Regions from separate parts of the Nonomuraea sp. ZG12 genome, predicted to be linked through region 3. Evidence: riboswitches for the same ligand, from Rfam matches in the RefSeq annotation. Region 3 holds a riboswitch; each other region holds the start of a gene.
The links. A riboswitch is a leader RNA that binds a small molecule or an ion and turns the genes downstream of it on or off. The one in region 3 is predicted to bind thiamine pyrophosphate.
Positions count from the first base shown of each region.

Region 1: it holds a riboswitch for thiamine pyrophosphate, as region 3 does, so the genes downstream of both, thiC (phosphomethylpyrimidine synthase ThiC) here and ACTMTF_RS33365 (purine-cytosine permease family protein) in region 3, are expected to answer to the same signal.
Region 2: it holds a riboswitch for thiamine pyrophosphate, as region 3 does, so the genes downstream of both, ACTMTF_RS01625 (FAD-dependent oxidoreductase) here and ACTMTF_RS33365 (purine-cytosine permease family protein) in region 3, are expected to answer to the same signal.

Region 1 is NZ_JBQHCW010000028.1:30,496-37,273, forward strand. It holds gene ACTMTF_RS41850 (ATP-binding cassette domain-containing protein) at 1-287, opposite strand, end outside; gene ACTMTF_RS41855 (GNAT family N-acetyltransferase) at 462-1,001, opposite strand; gene thiC (phosphomethylpyrimidine synthase ThiC) at 1,173-2,756, opposite strand; TPP riboswitch at 2,799-2,914, opposite strand; gene soxR (redox-sensitive transcriptional activator SoxR) at 2,955-3,410, opposite strand; gene ACTMTF_RS41870 (NADPH-dependent FMN reductase) at 3,487-4,071, shown strand; gene ACTMTF_RS41875 (nitroreductase family deazaflavin-dependent oxidoreductase) at 4,089-5,159, shown strand; gene ACTMTF_RS41880 (hypothetical protein) at 5,206-5,712, shown strand; gene ACTMTF_RS41885 (CehA/McbA family metallohydrolase) at 5,805-6,778, shown strand, end outside.
Region 2 is NZ_JBQHCW010000001.1:353,418-360,195, reverse strand. It holds gene ACTMTF_RS01635 (Rv2175c family DNA-binding protein) at 1-174, opposite strand, end outside; gene ACTMTF_RS01630 (NAD(P)/FAD-dependent oxidoreductase) at 205-1,368, opposite strand; TPP riboswitch at 1,428-1,544, shown strand; gene ACTMTF_RS01625 (FAD-dependent oxidoreductase) at 1,535-2,848, shown strand; gene thiS (sulfur carrier protein ThiS) at 2,845-3,057, shown strand; gene ACTMTF_RS01615 (thiazole synthase) at 3,050-3,805, shown strand; gene pknB (Stk1 family PASTA domain-containing Ser/Thr kinase) at 3,935-5,851, shown strand; gene alc (allantoicase) at 5,923-6,778, opposite strand, start outside.
Region 3 is NZ_JBQHCW010000016.1:120,758-127,535, reverse strand. It holds gene ACTMTF_RS33375 (PAS domain S-box protein) at 1-1,190, opposite strand, end outside; gene ACTMTF_RS33370 (methylated-DNA--[protein]-cysteine S-methyltransferase) at 1,333-1,902, shown strand; gene ACTMTF_RS33365 (purine-cytosine permease family protein) at 1,868-3,220, opposite strand; TPP riboswitch at 3,211-3,323, opposite strand; gene ACTMTF_RS33360 (hypothetical protein) at 3,556-4,002, shown strand; gene ACTMTF_RS33355 (rhodanese-like domain-containing protein) at 4,153-4,476, opposite strand; gene ACTMTF_RS33350 (winged helix-turn-helix transcriptional regulator) at 4,473-4,910, opposite strand; gene ACTMTF_RS33345 (MFS transporter) at 4,990-6,393, shown strand; gene ACTMTF_RS33340 (Fpg/Nei family DNA glycosylase) at 6,398-6,778, opposite strand, start outside.

The DNA of each region.
Region 1 (6,778 bases), on a different contig from region 3:
AGCCCGTCGAGCACGTCGACCTCGGGCCGGGCCAGCGTCGGCATGAAACCCTGCACGAAGGTGCTGTAGGTCTCGTTGATCAGCCGCTGCGACTCGGCGGCGATCGTGCCGAACACCAGCGAGCTCTTGCCCGAGCCGGACACTCCGGTGAACACGGTCAGCCGGCGCTTCGGGATCTCGACACTGATGTCCTTGAGGTTGTTCACGCGCGCGCCGTGGACGCGGATCAGGTCGTGGGCGTCCGCGATGTGCGGCGCGGGCGACTGCGTGTCCGTCCTCTTGGGCATGCTCATGGTGTCTCCATCCGTTACGCGGGGGCTGTGCACGGTCTACGTCGGCGCCGCCGGGCTCGATCGGACCAGCTTTGAGCGTATGTCGGGTTTCCTCCGCTTTCGCGCGCCGAGCCGAGCTGTCAGGCTAGTCGCGGTCCGGTGACCGGCGCTTCTCCGTTCCTGACCGGTTCAGTACGCGGGCCGGCTCGAATGGGCAGGCCAGGGGCCGGGAGAGACCATGGTGTTGGTGAGGGCCCAGCGTTCGTGGTCGCGCCAGGCGCCGGCGATGAACAGCACGTCGGGCGAGGTGCCCTCGTAACGGAAGCCGAGGCGCTGGACCAGCTTGAGTGAGGGGTGGTTGTCCGGCTGGATCTGGGCTTCCAGGCGGTGCAGCCGCAGGCGCTCGAAGGCGTACCCGATCACCAGGCCGAGGCCCTCGGTCATGTAGCCGCGTCCGGCGCTGGGGGAGAAGGCCGCGTAACCGAGCGAAGCGTTCTGGAAGCGGCCGCGGATGATGCTGTTGAGGTTGACCGTGCCCGCGATGGCGCCGGTATCGCGCAGGCAGATCAGCAGGCCCTGGGTGGTCACATGGTCGAACCGGGTGAGGAACGCCTGGAACTCCTCCGGGGTGGAGGGGTACGACATCCGCGGAGCATGCAGGTCCGCGGATGCGGCGGTGAGATCCAGGAACTCGTCCTGATCGCGGGCCGTGATGGCGCGCAAGGTCACGCGCGACGCCTCTGCCGTCCCGGCTGCGAGGAATGCCGCTACTTCTGCCTGTGTCTGCGTGTGAGCCGCGTCTCCCGTGCTGTCATCCATGCGCCGAAGCTAGCGCACGCCATGAGCGACCGGGCGACGCGACCTCACCCCTGCCGGGTCGACGCCGACCCGGCCGCTTCGTCAGTCGGCGATCGGCAGGTAGACCCTGTTGCCCGACTCCGCGAACTCGCGGGACTTGGCGAGCATCCCTTCCCGCACCTCCTCCTCGGTGAGCGAGGCCGACCCGTCAGGGCCGAACTTCTCCATGACCTCTTTGCTGATCTTCATCGAGCAGAACTTCGGCCCGCACATCGAGCAGAAGTGGGCCGTCTTGGCCGGGGCGGCGGGCAGGGTCTCGTCGTGGAAGGACCGGGCCGTGTCCGGGTCGAGCGACAGGTCGAACTGGTCCTCCCAGCGGAACTCGAACCGGGCGTCCGACAGCGCGTCGTCCCAGGCCTGAGCCTGCGGATGCCCCTTGGCCAGGTCCGCCGCGTGCGCTGCGATCTTGTACGTGATCACGCCCGTCTTGACGTCGTCCCTGTTGGGCAGGCCCAGGTGCTCCTTGGGGGTGACGTAGCAGAGCATCGCGGTGCCGAACCAGCCGATCATCGCGGCCCCGATGCCCGAGGTGATGTGGTCGTAGCCGGGGGCGATGTCGGTGACCAGGGGGCCGAGCGTGTAGAAGGGCGCGTCGTCGCAGAGCTCGCGCTGCAGGTCGACGTTCTCCTTGATCTTGTGCATGGGCACGTGGCCGGGGCCCTCGATCATCACTTGGACGCCGTGGTCGCGGGCGATGGAGGTGAGCTCGCCGAGCGTGCGCAGCTCCGCGAACTGGGCCTCGTCGTTGGCGTCGGCGATGGAGCCGGGCCGCAGCCCGTCGCCCAGGGAGAACGCCACGTCGTAGGCGGCCAGGAGCTCGCACATGTCGGCGAAGTGTTCGTACAGGAAGCTCTCGCGGTGGTGCGCCAGGCACCAGGCGGCCATGATCGAGCCGCCGCGCGAGACGATGCCGGTCTTGCGGCGGGCCGTCAGCGGCACGTACGCCAGCCGGACGCCGGCGTGCACGGTCATGTAGTCGACGCCCTGCTCGCACTGCTCGATCAGGGTGTCGCGGTAGACCTCCCACGACAGGTCGGCGGCGACCCCGTTGACCTTCTCCAGGGCCTGGTAGATGGGCACGGTGCCGACGGGGACGGGGGAGTTGCGGATGATCCACTCGCGGGTGGCGTGGATGTCCTTGCCGGTGGACAGGTCCATGATGGTGTCGGCTCCCCAGCGGGTGGCCCAGGTCATCTTCTCCACCTCCTCCTCGATGGAGGAGGAGACGGCCGAGTTGCCGATGTTGGCGTTGATCTTCACCAGGAAGTTGCGGCCGATGATCATGGGCTCGGTCTCGGGGTGGTTGACGTTCGCCGGGATGATGGCCCGGCCGGCGGCCACCTCGTCCCGGACGAACTCCGGCGCGACCCCTTCCCTGACCGCGACGAACTCCATCTCGCGGGTGATCAGGCCCGCGCGGGCGTAGGCGAGCTGGGTGACCGGCGCCCCGGTCGCCCGCAGCGTCCCCGACGCCTGCGGGGCGACGTCGCCCCGGTCGAGGATCCACTCCCGGCGCAGCGGCGGCAGGCCCTGGGTGAGGTCGGTGGTCACGGACTGGTCGGTGTACGGCCCGGAGGTGTCGTACAGGCGCACCCGTTCGCCGTTGGACAGCAGGATCTCGCGCATGGGGACCCGGAGATCACCGATGTGGACCTTGGAAAAGCGCGCGTCGCTCACCACGCAACTCCCTTCGCCGGCATTACCCGGAGCAGGTTCTGGCGGTCGGCGGCTGATGAGTAGCCGTCCTCTCAGCCCGGTCGAACCGGGCTCCCGCGTTGGACTGCCTCAAGCTAACCCGGCATCCGGCGACGCGCAAGATCCGTGTCAGAAGTCGAACAGGCGGCGCGGCCCCGGGCCGTCCTGGCCGAGCCGGTCGGCCGGGTTGGTCAGGGCGCAGACCTCGAAGGACAGGCAGCCGCAGCCGATGCAGTCGGTGAACCGGTCCCGCATCCGCTCCAGCCGCTCGATCCGGGCGTCGATCTCCGCGCTCCAGCATGCGGACGCCTTGACCCAGAACTCACGGGTGGGCGCCACACCGTCGGGCAGCAGGGCGAGCACGTCGCCGATCACCGTGAGCGGGATGCCCAGGTGGTGCGAGGCGCGGATGAAGGCGAGCTGGCGCAGCGTCTGGCGGGGGTAGCGGCGCTGGTTGCCCGTCGTGCGGCGGCTGGCGATGAGGCCCTGCCGCTCGTAGAAGCGCAGCGCCGAGGCGGGAACGCCGCTGCGCTCCGACAGCTCGCCGATCGTCAGCTCCGTGGTCTCCGGAGGGATCGATGCCATGCCGGCCAGCCTAGCCCTTGACTTAAACCTTTGTTCAAGTTCGACGCTTGGGTGGTCGACCCTGAAAGGACCGCGTATGTCTGACAGACCGCTCCACCTCGCGTTGATCGTGGGGAGCACGCGTGCGGGCCGGTTCGGCCCCACGGTCGCCGCCTGGTTCGCCGAGCAGGCCGCCGCGCGTCAGGACGTCGTCGTCGATCTCATCGACCTGGCGCAGGCGCGGCTGCCGGCGCACCTGACCGGCGACCCCGGCGCGGAGGACGCGCGGGCGCTCGCGGCCGTGAGCGAACGGCTGACCCGGGCCGACGGGTTCGTCGTGGTGACGCCCGAGTACAACCACAGCTATCCCGCGTCCCTCAAATCCGCCATCGACTGGCATTTCACCGAATGGCAGGCCAAGCCCGTCGGATTCATCTCGTACGGCGGCGTATCCGGCGGGCTGCGAGCCGTCGAGCACCTCCGGCAGGTGTTCGCCGAGCTGCACGCGGTCACCATCCGCGACACCGTCAGCTTCCACGGAGCCGCCTACCAGTTCACCCCGGACGGGCGGCCCAAGGACCCGGCGTCCTGCGAGGCAGCCGCGACCCGCCTGCTCGACCAGTTCGTCTGGTGGGCCCGCGCACTGCGCTCGGCCCGCTCCCATCATCCCTACGCCGCCTGACCAGGAGGACACCGTTCATGAGCAGCATGTGGCCACAGATCGCCCGACCCGATGCCGGCACCGTCCTGGTGACCGAATCCTCCTCGGCCGCCGCCTGGGAGGGGACGCCGTGGCCGACGGGGCTCCTGTCGGTCACCGAGTTCGCCGCCACGGACGGCGGCGCCGTACTGACCTACACGCAGTGGGCGAGCGGTGCTGCCGATCGCGCGTTCGTGGCCGGGCTGACGGGAGCCGAGCCCGTCGAGTACGAGCTGTACCGCAGCGGAGAGAGGGAGGACCGGCCGACGCCGGGGTGCCTGGTCGCCGTGCGCGTCGAGTTCGACGGGCCCGACCGGGAGCGGCAGCGGCAGTGGATCGACACCGTGTTCCAGGCGCTGGCGAGCGAGGCCGAGCCGCATCCCGGCGGGATCTCGGGCCACTTCCACGTGAGCGCCGATGGCACGCGCGTGCTCAACTACGCCGAGTGGACCGACGAGCGGGCGCACCGGGACGCCATCGCGAGCTCCGGCCAGGGCGCGGTGGGCGGTTCGGCCGACTGGCGACGGGTCCAGCGGTTCCCCGGAGTGAAGAACAGCCAGGTCAGGCGCTACCACCTGCTGCGCAGCCTGCCCACGCCCGCCGAGGACGCGCCTCCCACTAGCAGGCCCGCCGCCGGCGGGGCCGCTGAGGAAGTGCTGGACAGCCCGACGGGGTGGGTGGCCGAGCACATCCGCACGTACCTGGACAGCGACGGACGAGACGGTCACCTCTACCAGGGCTTGCCGACCCTGCTGCTCACCACCCGGGGCCGTAAGTCCGGCAGGCTCCGCCGTACCGCGCTGATCTACGGGCGGGACGGCGACCGTCACCTGCTGGTGGCCTCGAACGGCGGCTCGCCCCAGCACCCCGCCTGGTACCTCAACCTGTCCGCGAACCCCGGCGTCACCGTCCAGGTCGGCGGCGACATCTTCGACGCGCGGGCGCGGGTGGCCACCCCGGAGGAGAAGCGACGGCTCTGGCGGGTGATGGCGGAGGTCTTCCCGCTCTACGACACCTACCAGGAGGGGACGGAGCGCGACCTTCCCCTGGTCATCCTGGAGAGGGCGTAGCGTCACGGTGGCGTCCCGGGTCGTCCGGTCGACTAGGCTCCGCCTCGTGAAGCGCCAAATCGTCGCCGGACTGATCATCGTGGGGCTCGTCGGTACGAGTGGCCTGGCCGTGGTCGCCTCGGCGGCCGGCTCGTTCTTCGATGCCGACACCGGCTGCGCCGGGGCCGAGAAGCGACTCCTCCCGGTGCTGAGCTCGCTCGCCATCCTCGACCAGGCGCCCGGGGACGCCGTGGCGCTGGGTGGCCGGTCGTCCGGCTGCGAGCCCGACTACCAGCAGGTGTACGTCGGCCAGAACTACCGCTTCACCGCTCCCAGAGCCGACGTGCTCGCCTTCTACGACCAGCAGGCCACCCAGGCCGGCTGGCGCCGCGTCGCCGCCAACCCGTCCGTGACCAACGACCGGAGCCTCTGCTACACCGGCTCGGTCGGCGGCGCGACGGCCTACGCCTACGTCTGGTTCCCCGGCGACTCCGGCCTGGCCGCCTCCAACGAGTACAACGTCACCGTCTCCGCCCTCGACGGCGAGCCCCCCGCCACCGGCGCGATGTGCTGACGGCCTCCGGCTGATCTGGTTGTCCGAACGGTCCTGACGCGGGGCCGGATTCGTGTCACGATGGCGGCGCGTGCGACTCCAGGGAGTGTTCGATGTGTGACGATTCGCTGCTTCCCGACAGCGTGGCCCGGGCCCTCGCCGACTACCGGGGCCTGCGCGACCGGCACGGGGTGAGCTGGGGCGAGGAGCCGATCGGGTACGTGGTCCAGGCCCGGGCCACCGTCTACCTCGACCGGCGTTACGACTCCTGGGGATCGAGCCTGCGCCAGCTCGCCGAGCGTTTCCCCGGCCTGTCGGAGGAGGAGCTGGAGGATCGGCTCGGCGAGGTGGACGTCGACCGGGTGGTGCGTGACGCGCTGGACGGCGACGTGCTCGCCAACCTGGCCGTGCTCCGGCTGACCCCCGCCGGGGCCGCGCTTGAGGCCCGCACGCAGGTGGTCCTCGGCGACGCGCCCTTCCGTACGGCGCTGCTGCTGGATTCCAGCCGGGCCGAGGCGGCCACGGTGGTCGTGGACGGGGTCGCGTACGACGTGGCGGCGGGCGGGGCCAGAGTGGTGGAGGTGTCCCGGGAGCTGATCGCCGACGGCCGGCCGGTGGACCTGGCGCCGCTGTCCAGGCGGGCGGCCACGGCCACGATCCGGCTGTCGGCCGGGTTCCCCTGCCGGTGGAGCGTGACGGGCGCGGGCGGGCAGGGGTGGTATCCCGAGGGCGTCCCGGCCAAGGTGGACGGCCTGCTGCGACCGTACTTCCACGGTGACGACGTGGTGCTCGCGGTGCCCGCCGAGGAGATCACGGTGGAGGTGACCCGCGGCATGGAGTACGCCACCGCCGAGGTGACGCTCACCCCGGCGGCGGGGCGGGAGACGCTTGTCGAGCTGACGCCCGAGCGACTGTACGACGCCGCCGCGCGTGGCTGGTTCGGCGGCGACATGCACGTACATCTCAACTGGATGGGTGAGGAGCCGGCGGCGCCCGCGCTCGCCGCGGCGGCGCAGCACGGCGAGGACCTGCACGTCCTCAACCTCGTGGCCGGCAACGTGGCGGGCGAGCGGGTCTACGACGTGGA
Region 2 (6,778 bases), on a different contig from region 3:
GGGCACCTGTGGCCCGCCGCTGCCCCGCCTTACGCCGAGCAGCTTGTGATCCTTGAGGAGCTGCTTGGCCCGCCCCAGGGGAAGCCCCAGGCGCTGGGCCACTTCGGAGAGAGTGAGCCACTCGTCAACGAGCTGGTCGGTCTCCCGGTCGATCTGTGCAACAGAAAGCGTCACGAAACCACAACTACCACACGCCGTGCTTGCTCAAACAACACAATCTCGTAGGGGGACGTCCGGATCCACCAGGCGTTCCGTGTCCAGACGGTGGCCCGCCTCGATGATTCGGCGTCCCTGGACGAGGTCGCGGGGCCGGTCCACGGACAGCACCGCGGCCAGCTCGTCCTCGTCGGTGAGCCAGCAGGCCGACCACTTGCCCTCCGGTGTGCCGCGGTACAGCAGCCGCCGGCCGGCCGGATGATGGCCCGCGTACTGGATCATGTGACCGAACTGCTCCGACCAGAAGTACGGGACCGGGTCGTAGACCGCCTTCTCCCCCAGCAGGGTCGCGGCGGCGACCTCGGGCGCGCCCAGCGCGGTGTCCCAGTGCTCCACGCGCAGCCTGGCCTGGTAGCGGCGCGACCACCAGGCGGCGCAGTCGCCCACCGCGACCACGCCCGGCATCGAGGTGCGCAGGTGCTCGTCGGTGACGACGCCGTTGTGCAGGTCGATGTCGGCGTCGGCGAGCCACTCGACGGCCGGGCGCACGCCGATCCCGGCGACGACCACGTGCGCCTCGACGAAGCCGCCGCCGACCAGCTCGACGCCGCCCTCGTCCACCGCTCCGACCATGGTGTCGAGCCGCAGGTCGATGCCGTCGTACCAGCTCAGCGTGCGGGCGCCGATCTCGGCGCCGACCGCGAGCGCGAGCGGGGCGGAGGCGGCCTCGATCACCGTCACCGCGCAACCGGCCCAGCGGGCCGCGGTGGCCACCTCCGCGCCGATCCAGCCCGCGCCGATGACCGCCACCCGAGCGCCGGGGACCAGCCTGGCCCGCAGCTCCAGCGAGTCGTCCAGGGTGCGCAGCGCGTGCTGCGGGCCGTCGCCGGGCAGCATGATCGGCTCGGTCCCGGTGGCGATCACCAGCCCGTCGTAGGCGAGCTCGCCCTCGGTGGTCTCCACGGCGCCGGCCCGCAGCGCCTTGGCCGAGACGCCGGGCCTGAAGTCGATCCCCATCGCGGACAGGTCGGAGTCGACGAAGCTGGAGTCGGAGTCGCCGAGCAGCACGGCCTTCGACAGGGGCGGGCGGTCATACGGCCGATGCCGCTCCTCCCCGATCAAGGTGATCTTGCCGTCGAAGCCCCGCGCACGCAGAGCCTCGACGCTGCGCACGCCCGCCAGACCCGCTCCTACCACCACGACACGATTCACGTAAATGACCATAACGGGGGGCGTGCCGGATCGTCGCGTCGAGGCCGTAAGGTAGGGGACGTAAGACGCGCGGGAGTCCGGCCGATACCGGGCTGAGAGGAAGGCTTTACCGGGCCTTCGACCGCAAGACACCTGATCCGGATCATGCCGGCGAAGGGAGCGGACCATGGACGTGGTCGTCGGAGCGGGCATCGTCGGGCTGTCCATCGCCTGGCGGCTGGCTCGCGAGGGCCGGCCGGTCACCGTGGTGGATCCGGCCCCGGCCTCGGGCGCCTCGCACGCCGCGGCGGGCATGCTGGCGCCGGTCAGCGAGGTCACCTACACCGAGGAGCCGCTGCTCCGGCTCGGCCTCGCCTCCCTGAGCCGCTGGCCCGCCTTCGCCGCCGAACTCGCCGCCGACGCGGGCCTGACGAACGACACCCCCGGCTCCCGCCGCGCGCCCCTCCCGAACCACGCCCCCGCCCCCGGCGACGGGCCCGTCCCGGACGACGCCTCCGGCTCTCGTCACAGGCTCATCCCGGACGACGCCCCTGGCTCCGATGGCGAGCTCGGCGCGGCGGGCGGTGCGGACGGGGTGTCCGGCTCGGGCGGAGGCTTCGGCGGGGGGATCTCCGCCGCCGCCAGGGCCGGGCTCGACCTGCGGGCCGACGGGACGCTCGACGTGGCGTTCGGGGCCGACGACCTGGCCGCGCTGGGCGAGCTGGCCGCGTTCATGGAGAAGCTGGGCCTGCCGGTCGAGCGGCTGACGGGCCGGGAGTGCCGCCGGCTGGAGCCGATGCTGGCGCCCTCCGTGCGCGGCGGGCTGCTGGCCGGGACCGACGCCTGGGTGAACCCGCGCCGCGTCACCGCGGCGCTGCTCGCCGCCCTGGAGCGGCGCGGCGTGCCGCTGGTGCCGGCGCGCGTCAGCGAGCTGCTGCGCGACGGCGACCGGGTCACGGGTGTACGGCTGGCGCCCCCGGCGAGCCCCGGGGAGATCCTGGCCGAACGGGTGGTGCTGGCGGCCGGGGCGTGGAGCGGCGAGCTGGCGAACGTGCCGGTACGCCCGGTCAAGGGGCAGATCATGCGGCTGCGTTCGGAGCGGCCGCTGCTCGGCCGGTGCGTGCGCGGCATGGTGCACGGGACGCCGGTCTATCTGGTGCCGCGCGGTGACGGCGAGCTGGTCGTCGGCGGCACGCAGGAAGAGCTGGGCTTCGACACCAGGGTGACCGCGGGCGGCCTGTACGAGCTGCTGCGGGACGCCAGGGAGCTGGTGCCGGGCGTCACCGAGCTGGAGGTCGCCGACGTGGTGGCGGGCCTGCGCCCGGGGACGCCGGACAATCTGCCGATCGTCGGGCCGAGCGGCACGCCGGGCCTCACGCTGGCCACCGGTCACTTCCGCAGTGGGGTGCTGCTGACCCCCGTCACGGCCGCGATCGTCCAGGGCGAGGGCGGCGATCTCGCGACATTGTGCTCACCCGCTAGATTCCGGGATATGTCATGAAACTGATGGTCAACGGGACCGCGCACGAGGTGCCTGACAGCATGACCGTGGCGCAGGCCGTACAGAATCTGACCGGACGGTCAGGCGGGGCCACCACCGGCGTGGCGGTGGCCGTGAACGGTGAGGTGGTCACGCGCGGCTCGTGGGAGACCACGGCGCTGCGCGAGGGCGACCTCGTGGAGGTGCTGACGGCGGTGCAAGGTGGATGATCTGATCATCGCCGGGGAGAAGTTCTCCTCCCGGCTCATCATGGGCACGGGCGGCGCGCCCTCGCTGGAGGTGCTCGACGCCGCGCTGGCGGCGTCCGGCACGGAGCTGACCACGGTGGCGATGCGACGGCTCGACCCCGGTGCCCGCGGCTCGGTCCTGGACGTGCTCCGCGAGCGCGGCATCCGGGTGCTGCCCAACACGGCGGGCTGCTTCACCGCCGGCGACGCCGTGCTGACGGCGCGGCTGGCCAGGGAGGCGCTCGGCACCGACTGGGTCAAGCTGGAGGTCATCGCCGACGAGCGGACCCTGCTGCCGGACCCGATCGAGACGTTCGACGCGGCCGAGCGGCTGGTGGCCGACGGTTTCGTGGTGCTGCCGTACATCGGCGACGACCCGGCGCTCGCCCGCCGCCTGGAGCAGGCCGGCTGCGCGGCGGTGATGCCGCTCGGCTCGCCGATCGGCTCCGGGCTCGGCATCCGCAACCCGCACAGCATCGAGCTCATCGTGGAGGCGGCCGGGGTGCCGGTGATCCTCGACGCGGGCATCGGCACGGCCAGCGACGCCGCCCTGGCGATGGAGCTGGGCTGCGACGCCGTGCTCCTGGCGACGGCGGTGACCCGGGCGCAGCGGCCGGATCTGATGGCGACGGCGATGAAGGGCGCGGTGCTGGCCGGTCGGCAGGCGTGGCAGGCGGGCCGCATCCCGCGCCGGCGCTACGCTGAGGCGTCGTCACCGATGACGCCCTGAGGCCGGCGAACCACCGTCGGCCGTCAGGTCATCGCGGACTCGCCGGGAAACCCTTGAACGGGCACGGGTCCGCATCGGTTTCGGATGCTCAGGCCCTCCCGGGGGCGAAACGCCCGTAAACTCGGCGGGGTGGACACGACGACAGCGGACCCTCTGGTCGGCCGGCTGCTCGATGGGCGCTACCGCATCGAGTCCCTGATCGCCCGGGGCGGTATGGCGACCGTCTACCTCGCGCTGGACATCCGGCTGGACCGGACCGTCGCGCTGAAGGTCATGCATCGCTCGCTCGCCGAGGACCCGGCGTTCGTGCGCAGGTTCATCGGCGAGGCCAAGTCGGTGGCCAGTCTCTCCCATCCCAACGTGGTGCACGTCTTCGACCAGGGCACCGACAACGACATCGTCTATCTGTCGATGGAGTACGTACCCGGCAAGACGCTGCGCGACATCCTGCGCGAGCGCGGCAGGGTGCCGGCCCGCGAGGCACTGGAGATCATGATCCCGGTGCTCGCGGCGCTCGGCGCGGCCCACCAGGCCGGGCTCGTCCATCGTGACGTCAAGCCGGAGAACGTGCTGATGACCGACGACGGCCGGGTCAAGGTCGTGGACTTCGGCCTGGCCAGGGCCATCGAGGCGACCAACCAGACCCGCACCGGCGTGATGATCGGCACGATCGGCTACATGTCGCCCGAGCAGGTGACGACCGGCGGCGCCGACGTGCGCAGCGACGTCTACGCCGCGGGCATCATGCTGTTCGAGCTGGTGACGGGCGAGCAGCCCTACGACGGCGAGACACCCATGTCGGTGGCCTACCGGCATGTGCACGACACCGTGGCGGCGCCGTCGTCGGTGGTGCACGACGTGCCGCGGCTGATCGACACGCTGGTGGCCCACGCCACGGCCCGCGACCCGCAGGACCGCCCGGCGGACGCGACCGCGATGCTGGTGGCCGCCGTGGAGGCGCACCGGCTGCTGCCCCGGCAGACGGAGCCGCCGGCGGCACGCTCGCCGCAGCACTCCCGGCCGCACACGATGCCGCCGCGCGCCGCGCCCGCGCACACACTGATCCAGCCGCGGGTCGAGAGCGCGCCACCGCCGCCACCGCCGCGCCGCGATCGGTTCAGGGTCAACTGGTTCCTGGTGGTGCTCGCCGCCGTCATGGTGGTCGCGGTCGCGGCGACCGGGCTCTATTTCTCCCAGAAGAGCTACGCCACCGTGCCCGACCTGGTCGGCAAGAACATCACGGTGGCCGAGCAGAACGCCAGAAGGCTCGGCTTCACGATCGTCAAGGTCGCGGGCAAGCACAGCGAGAAGGTGGCCGAGGGGCTGGTGCTGGAGATGGATCCGGCGCCCAAGACGGAGGTCGAGAGCGGGCAGACCATCACGCTGGTCCCCTCGCTGGGGCCGAAGCGCGTGCTGGTGCCCAAGGTCCAGGGCATGTCCGAGCAGGACGCCCGCAGCGCGATCGCCACCGAGGGCCTCACCGTGGGCAAGGTCAGGCGCATGCAGAACCTCGAGATCGCGCGTAACACCGTGATCCGGACCTCGCCCCAGGTGGGCGACAAGGTCAAGGAAGGCGCCAAGGTCGACATCTACGTGAGCGCGGGCATGGTGATGCCGGACGTCAGCGGCATGCCGAAGGACGAGGCCGCCGCCTTCCTGGGCCAGCAGGGCTTCGCGGTGCAGGTCGCCGAGGTCGACGACGACGCCGAGCCGTGCACCGTCATCGCGCAGTCGCCCAAGGCCAAGTCGGAGGTCGACAAGGGCGCGCCGGCCATGATCACGGTGGCCCGCTGCCAGCAGGACTTCTGGCAGTGGTGGGGCCGCGACAACGGCGAAGGCGAAGGCGACGACGATGACGGCGACCGTGACTCGCGGATCGTGCCGCAGGTGATGGGCAAGAGCATCAGCGACGCCAAGGCCGAGCTGGAGGCGCAGGGCTTCCGGGTGCGGGTGCGCAACCTGGGCAACAGCGGCGTGGTGCGCTTCCAGCGTCCGGCGCCCAGCAGCGAGCGGCCGCCCGGCTCGGAGGTCCACCTCTGGCAGTGACGCCCGCCCCTCCGGGACACCTGGCTCAGTGACGCCCGCCCCTCCGGGACACCTGATTCAGGGACGCGCGCTCAGGCCAGCACGCCGTGCAGGCGCACCCTGGCCAGGCCGCCGTCGGGGTAGATGTCGACGCGCACCTGGCCGACCGGCTCGGCGTGCCGGAGCCGGAAGCGGTGCGGGGTGTCGGGCTGGAGCCTGGTCTTCGGCAGCAGCTCCGTCTCGCGGCCGCCGTCGAGCCCGGTGAGCGACACCCAGCCGGGGGCGTTGTGCAGCAGGTTGGTGGTGTCGATCTCGGCCAGGCGGATGAGGCCGCGCCCGGCGAGGCGGATGACCAGCCAGTCGTTGCCCGCGCCGCGGCGGCGCGCGGTCTCCCAGCCTTCGCCCTGGTGGCGGGCCAGGCCGGGGGCCAGGACGTGGTTGGGCGAGGAGTAGAACTCGTCGGAGCAGGCGGTCACCAGGCCGCCGTTGGCCAGGGCCGCCAGGTCGAGGCCGAGCCCGTCGTAGACGGGCAGGTCGGGCCGCGCCTCGCCGTGCACCCGCAGGCGGGCGATGCCGCCGTCGGGGAACGTGTTCAGCCGCACATGGGTGTGGCGGCCGCCGGCGGCGACCTCGAAGTGGTGCTCGGCGTCGCCGTTGAGCGCGCTCCTGGGCACGATCTCCTCCCAGGCGGCCTCGGCCAGCTCGGCCGGTGACGGATGTCCGGTCACCTCAGCCGCCTCGACGGAGGCGTACGGCGGATAGTTGCCCTTGAACCAGGCGGTGTCGATCACCACCCCGCGGATCACTCCTGGGATGCCGAGTCGCACCAGCGCCCAGTCGTGGCCGGGCTCGCGGCGGCGGCGGGTCTCCCAGCCGTCGTACACCTGCCCCTTGCTGCCGAACGTCTCCGCCCGGAAGACGGGACGTTCCGGCCGGATCAGGCACTCC
Region 3 (6,778 bases):
GCGAAGCCGCGCACGATGGTGATCGGGGTGCGCAACTCGTGGCTGGTCGTGGCCAGGAACAGGTCCTTGGCCTCCTCCAGCTCCTTGGCGGCGGTCACGTCACGGAAGTCGACGACCAGCTCGCCGGTCTCCTCGATCTGCGCGCTGACCACGTCGAGCCAGCGCCCGGTGCCGAGCTGGAAGGTGAGCTTCTCGCCAGGGGCGGGCAGTGAGAACGGCGGCTTCTGCCCGATGACCTCCTCGGCGGAGACGGCGGTGAGCTCGGCGGCCGCCGGGTTCCACCTGAGCACCCGGCCATCGCCGTCGAGCACCGCGATGCCGTCGGCGCTGGCGTCGAACACCGCTCGCTCGTGCGCCCGCTGCCGCACCGCGTCCTGGTAGGCGACCGCGTTGCCGACCGCGATGCCCGCGTGACCGGCGAGCAGCTCCAGCAGCTCCAGCTCCAGATGCCCCGGCTTACGCTTGGCGAACAGCGCGTAGAGGGCGCCGTACGGGCGTCCGCCGACGGCGGCCAGGCCCAGCGCGATCGTGTGCAGCCCCTTCAGCTCGGCCCACACCAGCCCGTCGAGCCCCTGTGACTCCAGCATGACGGTCTTGCCGGTGCGCAGCAGCTTCCCGACCAGACTGGAGTGGAGGTCGGTGGTGGTGCCCTGCAGCGTGCGCGGGAGCTGGTAGGTGCTGACCAGCCGCAGCCGCTCCCCGTCGATGAGCACGAACCCGCCCGCGTCCGCGCCGGTGAGCTCGGTGAGGCTGGCCGTGATCCGTTCGAGCACGGCGGGCAGGTCCAGCTCGGCGTTGATGTCGCCCACCACGTCGGTGAGCCGGCGCACCAGCCTGGCCCGGCGCGCCATCCGGTTCTTGGCGGCGTCGTCCATCCGGACCAGGTGGTAGACGCAGACGTAGCCGGCCACCGCGCTGCCCGTGAGCAGCGCGCTGATGTCCACCCGCACGTCGAGCAGTTCCCCGTCGCTGCGCACTCGCTTGGTGCGCAGCGAGACCTGCTCGCCGGTACGGACCCGTTCCAGCACGGCGTGGTGCTCGGCGGTCAGCTCCTCCGGCACGATCGGCGCCCTGCGCCCCAGCATGTCCTCGGCGGTCCAGCCGAAGAGCCGCTCCGCCGCCGCGTTCCAGACCAGGACACTCTGGTCCCTGTCGAAGGCCACCACGGCGTTGGGCGAGCTGTCGAGCACAGCGCGGGCTATCTCATCGTCACTCCCAGCCCTTAGGTCCCCCACATCTCCATAGTGCCTGTGGCGTGGCGCTCATGCCGGGCGATCCGTCCGATACGCTGCGGTCACGGCATTTCCGTGGCTGGCTGAAGAGGGTGAAAGCATGTCAGGCGACCTCGAAGCCCTGCTGCGGGTGACGTCCGACACCTATCGGGACGATCGGCCGCTCGATGTCGCCTTCGGCACCTATGACGGCGCGGTCGGCCGGCTGGTGCTCGCGGTGACCTCCAGGGGCATCGCCTCGTGCAGCTTCGAGGACGAGAACATCGTGTACGAGCGCGTCGCCAAGCACGTCGGCAGCATGATCGGCACCGACGCCCGGCGGCTCGACCCGGTGCGCAGGGAGTTGGACGCCTACTTCTCCGGCCGGCTGCGGGCCTTCGCCACGCCGGTCGACCTGGCCCTCGCCACGTCGTTCGCGCGCACGGTGCTGCAGAAGACGATGGCGGTCCCGTACGGCACGACCACCACCATGGAGCGGATCGGCGAGCTCATCGGCCGGCCGCGCGCGCTACGCGCGGTCGGCAACGCGCTCAGCTCCAACCCCGTGTGCGTGGTCGTGCCGTGTCACCGGGTCGTGCGGGAGGACGGCGAGCTCGGCGACTACGCGGGAGGCGCGGCCGCCAAGCGTCACCTGCTCAACGTCGAGCGTCGCGAGTCGCGCGGCGCCTGAGCGCGCCCACCGCCAGCGTGACCAGGGCCGCCACGATGGCGCCGCCCAGCGCGCCGTTCATCCACGGCTCCCTGGTGAAGCCGATCGCCTCGCGGACCGCGGCCCACATCCCGTCCCACTGGGCGATCGTGGGGGTCGAGGTGGTCAGCCAGTAGGCGGCGAAGCCGAGCGCCCAGGGCAGCAGCATCGACCAGCGGGCGGGCGCGTTCTCGGCGGTGTTCCAGCGGGTCGAGCCGCCGAGCAGGAAGTAGTCCACGGCGAGCACCGCGAACATCGGCACGAAGACCGCGCCGATCAGGCCGAGGAACGCGCCGTAGGACGTCACGTCGACCACGAGCGCGATGGCGACGGTGAGCACGCCGATGGCGGTGCTGAGGATCCGCCTGTCGACCCGCGGCATCAGGTTCTGCAGCGAGACGGTCGTGGAGTAGACGTTGGCGAAGGACTGGTCGGCCTCGCGCAGCACGAGGATGGCGAAGAACAGCGCGCCCAGCGGCGCGGCCACGAAGGGCACGAACACCGCCGTGCTGTCGGCCGCCACCGCCCCGGCCCCCGCGATGGCCACCGCGTAGACACCGAGCCCGAGGCAGGCGACCTGGGCCAGCGTGTAGCCGCCGACGACCCCGGTGAAGGCGGCCCGGCTGGACCTGGAGTGCCTGGCGAAGTCGGCGGCGAGCGGCACCCACGACACCGACAGCGCGATCACGTAGTCGACCGCGGGCATGAACGCCGTCCAGCTGCCGCCCGTCTGCGGCGGCGCGTCGCCGAGGAACCGTACGGCGAACCAGATGAGCGCGATGATCACGGCGATGGTGATGTAGCGGCGCAGCAGCCTGATCGCGCCGAGCGGCCAGATGGTCAGCACCGTGGTCAGCACCCCGGCGACGATCACCCACACCGCGTACGGGACGGTGTCGCCGAAGATGGCCATCGCGCCCATCGAGATGACCCAGAGCTCGAACGCGCCCCAGCCGATCATCTGGATGATGTTGAGCGCCGTCGGGATGTAGGACAGCCGGGCCCCGAACAGCCCGCGCAGCAGCACCATCGCGGGCTGCCCGGTCTGGGTGCCGGGGATGGCCGACAGCCCCACCATGGCGGTGCCGATCAGGCTGCCCACGACCGTCGCGGTCAGCGCGGCGGCCAGCGTCAGCGGGGCACCGCCCAGCGGGTCGATCAGGAACAGCGCGCCGGAGAAGCCCAGCAGGCTGACGGCCAGGTTGGCCCAGAGCGCGCCCTGGTCGAGCACGCCCAATGTCTTGGGCGCCGCGCTTTCGAGGGTGAGGGGGACTTCGTCGTCGTGGACGGCATGCGACATCGCGCACTCCCTACGCCGGCATTACCCGGACAGGTTCATGCGGTCGGCAGCAGCAGTAGCTACCCTCTCAGCCTGGTTGCCCCAAGCTCCCGCGGGGGTTTGGTACACGAAGCCGAGATCATCCCAGCTCGCGCCCCCATGATGCACCATTCGTCCTAGATCGGCCACCACCGGGGGCTGTACGGACCGACCGTCTCGCCCGAAGTCATCTCTCGACTCCGGGTGACCAGGCGTATTCCCGGCGTATTCCACAGTGCTGCCGACGAGTGCGATGATCACTCCGCGCGCTGGAGTTCACTCCAGGGCGAACCGCAACATCTCTTGCTGGAGGACTGTTGAAGACACGCATTCTGGGCGCCGTGATGGGCATCGCAGCGTTGAGCGGGCTGCTGGTGGCAAGCCCGGCGCAGGCGAGAGACGGAGTGTCCTCCGCCCGCGTGTCAAACCCTGACCGCGCCGGCGCCGGGTACGCCCAGACGACCGTCGACTTCGTCAACCGGAAGAAGGTCATCTTTCGGAACTTCAAGGTGCGCGACATCTGTCCCGCTGACAACCATGGGGTGCGGGCCCGGATTGAGTGGATACACACCGATCGAACCAGGGGGTACGGCGCCTGGAAGAAGGACACCAGCTGCGGCTCCCACGGCACCAACTTCGGAAACTTCGTCCGCAGGGGCTCCAAGTCCATAAAGCTGGTCTACGTCAAGGTGTGCATCTCCACCAAAAAAGGCCAACACCTGGCTTGCAAGGAAGGCAAGTGGCGACACAACCAGTACGCCTGAGCCGCTGACGCTCGGGCTTTCAGCTGGTCGGCGTACCAGGGCTTGCTGACGCCGGCGAGTTCGCGGGGCCATCCGCAACCGTGCGGGTGGCCCTTGACCTGCGTCTCAACGCAGTACCGGCCGATGACGGCACGATCCTGACAGGTTCGTTCAGGCGACGAAGGGCTGCTGACCCGTCTCGCTCACCATCGGACGCTTCTCGTGCTCCCAGGAGCGCATGCCGCCGTCGACGTTGATCGCCTCGCGGCCGACCTGGTTGAGCCAGGCCGCGACCTGCAGCGACCGGCCGCCCACCCGGCAGACGACGTAAACGGTCCGGTCGCCGGGCACCTCGTCGAGGCGGGACTGGATCTGCGTCATGGGGATGTGCACCGCTTCGGGGGCGTGACCCGCCACCCATTCGTCCTGCTCGCGCACGTCCAGGAGGTATGCCTCGGCGGGGACGTCTCGCGCCTCGACTTCGGGAACCGTCATGCCTCCATCATCTCGCGTCGCGAGTCGTACTCCGCACGCGCTTCGGCGATCTCCCGCTGGTGCTGCTCGGTCCAGGTCACCAGCGACTTGATCGTCTCGTGCAGGGTGCGGCCGAGCGGCGTGAGCGCGTAGTCGACGCGCGGCGGCACCACGGGGTGGACGGTGCGGGTCACCAGGCCGTCGCGTTCGAGCTGGCGCAGGGTGACACTGAGCATCCGCTGGCTGACGCCGTCGATCTCGCGGCGCAGCTGGGTGAAGCGCAGGCTCTGGCAGTCGAGCAGGGCGATGACGAGCAGCGACCACTTGTCGGCGACGCGGTCCAGGATCTGCCGGACCTCGCAGCCCTCCCTGACGTCCCACTGGCGGACGTCGTAGTCGTCGTCGGGGACGGTGCTGTCGCAGTAACCGGGTGACTTTGAAGTGCCGTCTTCCATGTCTGTTCATGCTGCCCCATGATGTGGACGGTTACAAGAGGTAACTGATATGCGAGAACGTAACCGGGGGTTTTCCGATATGCCTACTGCCGAACGACTCAGAGGCCGCCCGCTGGGCGTGCTGATGGTGCTGTGCGGGGCGATCTTCCTTGAGGGCATCGACGTCGCCATGCTGAACGTCGCGCTGCCCGCCATCCGCGCCGACCTCGGCCTGTCGACCACGATGCTGAGCGGCGTGGTCAGCGCCTATGTGCTGGGCTACGGCGGATTCATGCTGCTCGGCGGCCGGGCGGCCGACCTGCTGGGCAGGCGCAGGATGTTCCTGCTCTGGCTGACCGTGTTCCTGGTCTTCTCCGGGCTGGGCGGCTTCGCGAACGAGGGGTGGGTGCTGCTGGTCGCCAGGTTCGTCACCGGGGTGGCCGCGGGGTTCATGACCCCGGCGGGGCTCTCGCTGATCACCACCAGCTTCGCCGAGGGCAGGCAGCGCAACAAGGCACTGCTGATCTACGCGGGGACGGCCGCCGCCGGCTTCGCGCTCGGCCTGGTGATCGGCGGCCTGCTGACCGCCATCGGCTGGCGGTGGGTGTTCTTCGCGCCGGTGATCCTGGCGCTGGCGATCCTGCTCGTCGCCGTCCCGCTGATCAAGGAGCCCGCCGCGCCGCCGCCCGCCGGCGGCCGGTTCGACGTGCCGGGCGCGGTGACCATCACCGGCGCGATGATGCTGCTGGTCTATGGCGTGGTACGGCTGGAGCATCCGGCCGAGGGCTGGCCCTGGACCGTCGGCGCGTTCGCCGGCGGGCTGGCGCTGGTGGCGGCGTTCGTGGCCATCGAGCGGCGCTCGGCCGAGCCGCTGATCCGCCTCGGCGTGTTCCGATCCGGGCCGCTGGTGCGGGCGAACCTGGCGGCGATCCTGCTCACCGCCGCCTTCTTCGGCTTCCAGTTCCTGATCACCCTCTATTTGCAGGAGTTGCGTGGCTGGTCGGCGATCCAGACCGGTCTCGCGCTGCTGGCCGCCGCCGCCGACGTGATCCTCGCGCCCACCCTCACGCCCCTGCTGGTCAACCGGTTCGGCAACGCCCGGGTGATCTTCGGCGGGCTGGTGTCCGGGCTGGTGGCCTTCGCGCTGTTCCTGGGCGTCGGGATGGACTGGACGTACGCGGCCATGCTGCCGTCGATGCTGCTGATCGGGCTGATGTTCGCCTTCGTCTACGGCCCGTTGACGATCGTCGCGACCGAGGGGATCGCCGAGCACGAGCAGGGGCTGGCCGGCGGGCTGATCAACACGTCCTTCCAGTTCGGGGCCGCGCTCGGGCTGTCGGCGGTCACCGCCGTCAACGTGGCCGCGCTGACCGGGGGCTCGGCCGGGATCGACGCCCTGCGCGCGGCCCTGGTGGTGCCCGTGACGGCCACGCTGCTCGCGGCGGTCATCGTCGCCTTCGGTCTGCGCGCGCGGACCCCCGCCCCGGTGCCCGCCCGCGTGTAGGGGGCTACTTCAGCAGCTTGGACAGGCGGCGGTCGGCCAGCGGCTTGCCGCCTGTCTGGCAGGTGGGGCAGTACTGCAGCGCGGAGTCGGCGAAGGAGACCTCGCGGATCGTGTCACCGCACACGTCGCAGGGCTGCCCGGCCCGGTTGTGGACCCGCAGGCCGGACTTCTTCTCCGCCTTGAGGTCCTTGGCCGCCAGGCCGTGCGCCCGCTCCACCGCCTCGCGCAGCGTGGTGATGATGGCCTCGTGCAGGTCGGCGATCTGGTCGTCGGTCAGCGTCGCCGCGATCTTGAACGGGGACATCTTCGCCGCGTGCAGCACCTCGTCGGAGTAGGCGTTGCCGATGCCGGCGATCACCTTCTGGTCGCGCAGCAAACCCTTGAT